2 regions of the Arthrobacter sp. CP30 genome follow, and region 2 is predicted to be linked to the other one. Evidence: riboswitches for the same ligand, from Rfam matches in the RefSeq annotation. Region 2 holds a riboswitch; the other holds the start of a gene.
The links. Region 2 has a riboswitch for cyclic di-GMP ahead of ACTIMO_RS00635 (response regulator transcription factor). Riboswitches for the same ligand answer to the same signal wherever they lie in the genome.
Positions count from the first base shown of each region.

Region 1 (3,708 bases), 130 kb from region 2:
GGATGACCCGCGACATCGACGCCCTCATCCTCGAGTCCGGTGTCGACCGGACGAGCATCGTCGGCATGGGCATCGCCACACCGGGGCCGCTCGACCGGGCAGCGGGCACGGTCCGGAACGCGCCCTCGCTCGAGACGTGGAGCGACTTCCCCATCCGGCGCGCCCTCACCTCCACCACCGGCTTCCACTGCGAATTCGACAACGATGCCACCGCCGCCGCCATCGGCGAGTACTGGCTCGGAGCCACCGAGGGCTATGCCAACTACGCCTCGGTCTACATGGGCTCCGGTATCGGCTCGGGCATCGTCATGGACGGCACCATCTACCAGGGCGTCAGCTCGAACGTCGGCGAGATCGGCCACGTCACCGTCGACGCCCGCGGACTGCCCTGCCCCTGCGGCAACATCGGGTGCCTGGAGCTGTACGCGAGTCCGCGCGTCGTCGTCGCACAGGCTGCAGAAGCGGCAGCGCGCGGCGAGCTGGGCATCCCCCTGACAGGCGTCATCTCCGAGGACTTCGCCGCACTCGGCACCGCCGCGGCGGACGGGGACGCCGTGGCCCTGCAGCTCATCCGGAACTCTGCCGAGTACGTGGCGAGTGCCGTGATCTCCATGGTCAACCTCCTCGATCTCCAGCTCATCGTCCTCGCCGGGAGCGCGTTCTCGACGGCCGGCGCCTTCTATGTGGACATCATCAGCGGGCTGCTCTCCCGGCGGGCGATGGCGCGCGCCATCCATCCGGTCGAGGTGCGCCTGTCGGTCAACGGCAACGACGCCGCGGCACTCGGCGCGGCGACCCTCGTCCTGCAGGACCGCATGTCACCCCGGTCCCTCCGCTCCGTCTCCTTCGCCTGACCGGGCGGACCCTCGCTCGACCCGGCCCGACCGACCGGCCGGAGAGGCACCGGCATCGGCCCTGGTGGCAGCCTCGGTAGGACGGGCCGCCGGCGGGGACCTACAGCGCCACGAGGGCGTCGATGATCTCGTAGGTCTCCGTCCGCGTGGTGTAGTCCACCCGCACGTCGATCAGCCGGATGGTGCCGGTCGCATCGGCCACGACCACCGTGGGGAACGGGATGGCGGCAGTGCTGTCCATGTTGCTCCCCGCCACGTCGATGCCGAGGGCCTCCCGGGCCCGCAGCGACTCCGGGCTGGGAGTCGTCACGATGCCGAGGTGCGCCGCGAGCGCATTGCCCTCGTCGGAGTACAGCTCGAAGTGCAGTCCGGCCTGTCGCCCTCCCCGCGCGGCCACATCCGGCGCCTGCGGGCTGACCGCGATCAGCCTGGTCCCGAAGGCCTCGACCACGGGGCGGAGCTCCCGCTGGTAGGTCTTGAGCGCGATACTGCAGTACGGACACCAGGACCCGCGGTAGAAGACGATGATCGCGGCGGCGGCATCGAGCACCGTGGACAGGCTCACGGTCCGGCCGGCGGCGTCGTGCAGGACCGCATCCGGGAGCCGGTCACCGACGCGGGCGATACCCTCCGGCAGTCCCGCGCGGCGGAGGTCCTCCTGCTCGCGGGCGAAGACCGCGGCGAGTTCCGGCCCCACCCGTGCCTCGAATTCCGGCCTGTAGCCGTCCACCTGAGACGCAATGGTGCGCGTGAACGCCGGTATCTGCTTCATGGTTCCCTCCAGCACAACCCGTCGCGGGTGCCTCCAACCGCGACAGGACCATTGTGGGCCAGGACACACCAAAAGCACAGCAGTGCCGGGCTTCCCCGCGCGGTGCAGGTGCTGGGCACCGGAGGAGTCGCTGCGCCGGACCTGCACCAATCCTTCGGCAGAATTCGGGGTAATCGCACCCCGGGGCGTGTAGGGCGCGGGAGAATGGAAGCAGTCCACGAGGACGGACGACCGGCGGGTGGCCGCCGGGCGACAAAGGCAAACCCGGTGCGAGCCGGGGACGCAAAGCCACGGGACCCACGCGGTCAGCCGGGCTACCGAACCAGCGAGGTACCCCGCATGAGCATCGTCCCCGCCCAGCCCCTCCCGCCCGGCACGCTCCCCGCCGCCGCCCGGATCCTGCTGCTCCTCACTGCGGTGGCCGTGCTGATGGTGGGTCTCACGCCTCCTCCGGCCGGCGCCGCGGCGACGATCACGCTGAGCAGCTCCGCCGGGACAGCCGGCGCAGGCGTCACCGTGACGGGTGCTGGCTTCCCCAAGCGCACGAAGGGGACCGTCGTCGCGGGCACCAGCCGCGTCGCGGTCACGACGACGTCGACCGGCACCCTCCAGGTGTCGATCGTGCCCGGCGGTTCGGGGACGGTGACCATCAGCGCAGCGGTCGGCAGCGCCGCTGCCTCCACCGGGTACACGGTCCTCGCGGCGGCGCCCGGGACCGACTCCTCCAAGGGCATCCGCTTCGGCGTCGGCACCGGTGGCGGTCCCGCCGCAGGGGGCGAGCTCGACGAGGTGGCAGCCCTGGCGGGCGAGGCTCCGTCGATCGTCCTCTCCTACAAGGACTTCAACCAGCCCGCGCCCATCGCGGAGCTGGAGGCCGTCAGGGCGCGGGGTGCCGAGACGCTGCTGACATGGGAGCCGTGGACCTGGGGCGGCGGCACCGAGCAGCCCGCCTACTCGCTCGACCGCATCGCCGCGGGCGACTTCGACGCCTACCTGCGTGAGTGGGGCAGCGCCCTCGGTCAGTGGGGCCGACCCGTCTACCTGCGGTTCGGGCACGAGATGAACGGCGACTGGTACCCGTGGTCCGAGGGCGTCAACGGGAACGGTGCGGGAGACTACGTGGCCGCCTACCGCCACGTGCACGACGTCGTCCGGTCCACCGGAGCCACGAATGTCAGCTGGGTCTGGAACCCGAACGTGCCCTACTGGGGCTCCATCCCGCTGGACGGCCTGTACCCGGGGCAGGGCTATGCCGACGTCGTCGCCCTCGACGGCTACAACTGGGGTACGTCGCAGTCCTGGAGCGGCTGGCAGGATCCTGCGGCGCTGTTCGGGGACGGCCTCGCGCAGCTCCGGCGCCTCGCACCCGGCACGCCCATCGTGATCGCCGAGACGTCCTCCTCCGAACTCGGCGGCTCCAAGGCCCGCTGGATCACGGACCTCTTCGGATACCTCTCCGCGCAGCCGGACGTGGTCGGCCTGGTCTGGTTCCACATCGCCAAGGAGGCGGACTGGCGGATCGACAGCTCCACGGCGTCGGTCGACGCCTTTGCTGCCGCCCTGGACGCGAGGCGCTGAGGACCTCTCCTCCTTCACGGCGCGGGCCCCCACATCGCGCGTCAGCGAAGGGGCTGACACCGCGGGCACCACCAGGTCCGGCGACGGCCCGGATCACCGGGCACCTCCGCCCGCACACGGATGGTGGTGCCGCAGCGCAGGCACGGCTTCCCGGCTCGTCCCGCGACCCAGTGCTGCTCCCCCTTCCGCGTCCTGCCGGTGGTGACCTGGTGGGCGCCGGGCTGGGTCGCCGAGAAGCGCAGGCACCGTGCGCCCAACGCCACGAGGGCCGGGACGTCGACGTCGGCCATCACCGTGTCGGGGTGCACGCCGCGCAGGAAGCAGAGCTCGTTGGCCCACAGGTTGCCGAAGCCCGCCACGTTGCGCTGGTCGAGCAGGGCTGCCGCCACCCGCTCGCCCGGGTCGCGTCGCAACCTCCGCACCGCCTCCTCGACCGACCAGTCCGGACGGAGCGGGTCCGGCCCGAGATGCCCGACGACGTCGTGTTCAGCGCGCGTGGCCACG
Region 1 is NZ_JBQEMM010000001.1:268,862-272,569, forward strand. Features, by position in the region: gene ACTIMO_RS01265 (ROK family protein) at 1-854, shown strand, start outside; gene ACTIMO_RS01270 (peroxiredoxin-like family protein) at 955-1,626, opposite strand; cyclic di-GMP riboswitch class I at 1,874-1,948, shown strand; gene ACTIMO_RS01275 (glycoside hydrolase family 26 protein) at 1,966-3,204, shown strand; gene ACTIMO_RS01280 (DNA-formamidopyrimidine glycosylase family protein) at 3,246-3,708, opposite strand, start outside.
Region 1: linked by a shared signal. The riboswitch ahead of ACTIMO_RS01275 (glycoside hydrolase family 26 protein) and the one ahead of ACTIMO_RS00635 (response regulator transcription factor) in region 2 are both predicted to bind cyclic di-GMP.

Region 2 (3,708 bases):
CCAGCATGACGACGGCGATCAGCGCGTCGAGGACGCGCCATGCCACCGGGCGCGCGAACAGCGGGGCGAGGAAGCGTGCTCCCGCGCCGAGGGCGGTGAACCAGACGATGCTGCCCAGGCCCGCGCCGGCCGCGAACCACCACCTGCCGGTGGGGCCGTGCGTCCCCGCCAGGGAGCCGAGCAGCAACACGGTGTCGAGGTACACATGGGGATTGAGCCAGGTCAGGGCGAGGCAGGTGCCGAGCGCTGCGCGCCAGGACGTCGTCGCGGCACCCCCGGCAGTGTCGAGGGTCCCGCCCCGGACTGCCCTGCGTGCGGTAAGGACGGCATAGCCCGTGAGGAAGGCCGCGCCCGCCCAGCGGATCACCTCCAGCAGCACCGGCGCCCCCTCGATCAGGGCGCCGAGGCCGCCGACGCCGAGCCCGATCAACAGGAGATCCGACAGGGCACAGACCGCAACGACGAGGACCACGTGGGAGCGTCGGAGGCCCTGGCGCAGCACGAAGGCGTTCTGCGACCCGATGGCGACGATGAGGGTCAGGCCGGCAGCGAAGCCGGTGGCGGCGGTGGTGATCACCTGATCAACCTAGGAGTGCACAGCGGGTAAGACCAGCTAAAGCTTCTTCAGCATGGTAAGAAGTGCTCATGAAACATGTCGACCCTGCACAGGCGCAGGCGCTCGCCGCGATCGTGGGCGGAGGCAGCTTCGAGGCTGCTGCCGCCACGCTCTCCATCACCCCGTCGGCGGTGAGCCAGCGGATCCGTGCCCTGGAGGTCGCCGTCGGACGCCCCGTCATCACGCGGGCCCGGCCGCTCCGGGCCACCGACGCCGGGCAGGCGATCGTGCGATTCGCGCGGCAGCTCGAACTGCTCACCGCCGACCTCTCGGACGAGCTCGCCGCGGAGGACCAGCGGAGCCGGCAGCGCATCACGATCGTGGTCAACGGCGATTCCCTCCACACCTGGGTGCTGCCGGCCCTCGCCCCGATCGCGGAGACGCTCCAGATCGAGATGCTCCGGGAGGACCAGGACCACTCGCTCGACTTCCTGCGCAGCGGCGCGGCCGCGGCGGCGATCACGTCGGTCGCGGCGCCGGTCCAGGGCTGCTCCTCCCACCCGCTCGGCATCATGCGCTACCTCCCGGTGAGCACGCGCAGCTTCCGCAGGGCCTGGTTCCCGGACGGCGCGACGCCGGAGGCACTGGGGAAAGCCCCCCTCATCGTCTTCGACCGGAAGGACGACCTGCAGGACGCCTATCTCCGCCCACGTACCCGGAGTGCCCGGGACGCACCACGGCACCACGTCCCCGCAGCCGAGGAGTTCGCGGAGGCCATCCGCCTCGGCATGGGCTGGGGCCTGGTCTCGGAGCTGGAGCTGCACAGGGATCGCGGGGACCTCCTCCCGTTCGACGACGACGGGCACCTGGACGTCCCTCTGCACTGGCAGCAGTGGCGCCACGGCTCGACGGCGCTCACGGCCGTCGGGTCGGCCGTCCGACGCGGCGCGGCACTGCTCCGGCAGCCCGGGACGGGGCGGACGGAGCAGTGACGGAGTGTGATGGAGGGAGCGATCCCACGGCGTCGGTGCGGGTTGCTAAAATCATGGAGCGGGCAGCCGCCCGTCGACAAAGGCAAACCCGGTGCGAGCCGGGGACGCAAAGCCACGGGACCCACGCGGTCAGCCGGGCCGCCGAAGAGAACAGGTCTCGCACCATGGCACGGACACCCGCCGTCACTTCCGAACTCCCGTCCGCCCGGCAGGCGGAGCATCCGTCCGAAGCGGCGCTGCTGGCGACCGAGCCGAAGGTCGCAGCCCATGAATAGCGTCGCTGCCGGTGACCGCCGCGCAGCGGTCGTGATCGAGGACGACCTCGACATCCGCAACCTGCTGTGCGCCGTCCTCGAGCAGGGCGGCTTCGCGGCATGCGGTGCCGCGACGGGCCGCGAGGGAGTGGATGCCGTGCGGCAGGAACATCCGGCGGTCGTGACGCTCGACATCGGCCTCCCCGACATCGACGGCTACGAGGTGCTGCGCCGCATCCGCACGACGTCGGACTGCTACGTGATCGTCCTGAGTGGCCGCACGGACGAGATGGACGTGCTGACCGCTCTGCAGGCCGGCGCGGACGACTACGTCCTGAAGCCCTTCCGCCCGCGGGAACTGAGGGCGCGGATCGACGCGATGCTGCGCCGGCCCCGCATCGGCCAGCCGGTGGCTCCCCCCGCGACCGTCACCCCCGGACTGTCCGGTGGCACCGCGCCTGCCCCGGCGGCCACCACCGGGCCCGCGCCCGATGCGGCGGACCTCCTCCGCAACGGCAACCTGGTGCTGGACGGCGAGGCCCGCACCGCGACCTGCTCAGGCGTCGAACTCCCGCTCACCAAGACCGAGTTCAACCTCCTGCACGAACTGCTCCGCAGCAACGGTGCGGTGCGCACCAAGGAAGAGCTGGTGCGCGTATCGCGCGGCAGGGAGTACCGGGGCTACAACTTCGTCAGCCGCACGGACGAGCGCGCCATCGAGGTGCACATCGCGAACCTGCGGCAGAAACTGGCCCGGACCTCGGGGGACCCGGATCTCATCACCACGGTGCGCGGCGTCGGCTTCAGGATCATGCCGAGGAGCTCGACCTCCCGGTAGCCGTCGGCTCCCCCGCGTGGGACCGGACAGCGTCCCCGCGGGTCGGCACCGCACCAAGCCGGTCTAGGGCGCAGCGCCCGCGCTCCCAACCGGGTAGGACCGGCCGAGCGCCGCCACGGTGTCCGCAGCGCACGCCCGGAGGAGTGGGAGGGAGTGCAAGGCCTCGTCGAGGTCGTCCGCCGCGATCAGGCGCTGCATCCGGAGCGCGGCCTGCGTGAGGCGCACGGCCCCCACCATGGCCGACGACGTCGTGACGCTGAGCACCGCGTCCGCTGCGCCCATGGCATCGCCGCCCCGCAACCGGACGTCCAGCCGGTCGATCTTCCCCCCGAGCGTCGAGCAGAAGTCGTGGGCGAACCGGTTGACGACGGCGGGATCGTCGAAATCGCTCCTCATGTCCTCCAGGACCGCCGGCACCAGCAGCGGGGCAGCCTTGCCCGGCGCGCCCGTAGCCGGGACGGCTTCACTCCTGGGGGGTGCCGTCCCGCTGTCCTGGTGCTGACCAGGACCTGACGGAGTCGAATGGATGGGCACAGTCCAAGGGTAGCGACAGCGGGTTGCGAGGATGCGGAACCATCCGGTTCTTGCGCAAAGCTTGCGGAAGGCCCGGGGCGGTGGGCGCAGGGCCGCAGGGCCGCAGGGCCGCAGGGCAGGTGCACCCGGCGACGCGGAAGGACCGTCGGAGCTCATCCGGACGGCCCCTCCACGGGCGGGGACCGCTAGCGCGGCGAGGGGGTCTTCCCGAGCTTGGACGGCCACCAGATCGCCGGCCCGATGTCGTAGGCGAGGGCAGGGATGAGCAGCGAGCGCACCAGCACGGTGTCCAGCAGGACGCCGAACGCCACGACGAAGGCGATCTGCGCGAGGAACAGGATCGGGATGACCCCCAGTGCCGCGAAGGTCGCCGCGAGGACGACGCCCGCCGACGTGATGACGCCGCCCGTGACCCCGAGGCCGCGGAGGATCCCCGGCCGTGTCCCGATGCGCAGCGACTCCTCCCTGACGCGGGTCATCAGGAAGATGTTGTAGTCCACGCCGAGCGCCACGAGGAACACGAAGGCGAAGAGC
Region 2 is NZ_JBQEMM010000001.1:142,749-146,456, forward strand. Features, by position in the region: gene ACTIMO_RS00625 (LysE/ArgO family amino acid transporter) at 1-577, opposite strand, end outside; gene ACTIMO_RS00630 (LysR family transcriptional regulator ArgP) at 646-1,548, shown strand; cyclic di-GMP riboswitch class I at 1,620-1,694, shown strand; gene ACTIMO_RS00635 (response regulator transcription factor) at 1,816-2,640, shown strand; gene ACTIMO_RS00640 (hypothetical protein) at 2,704-3,036, opposite strand; gene ACTIMO_RS00645 (MMPL family transporter) at 3,360-3,708, opposite strand, start outside.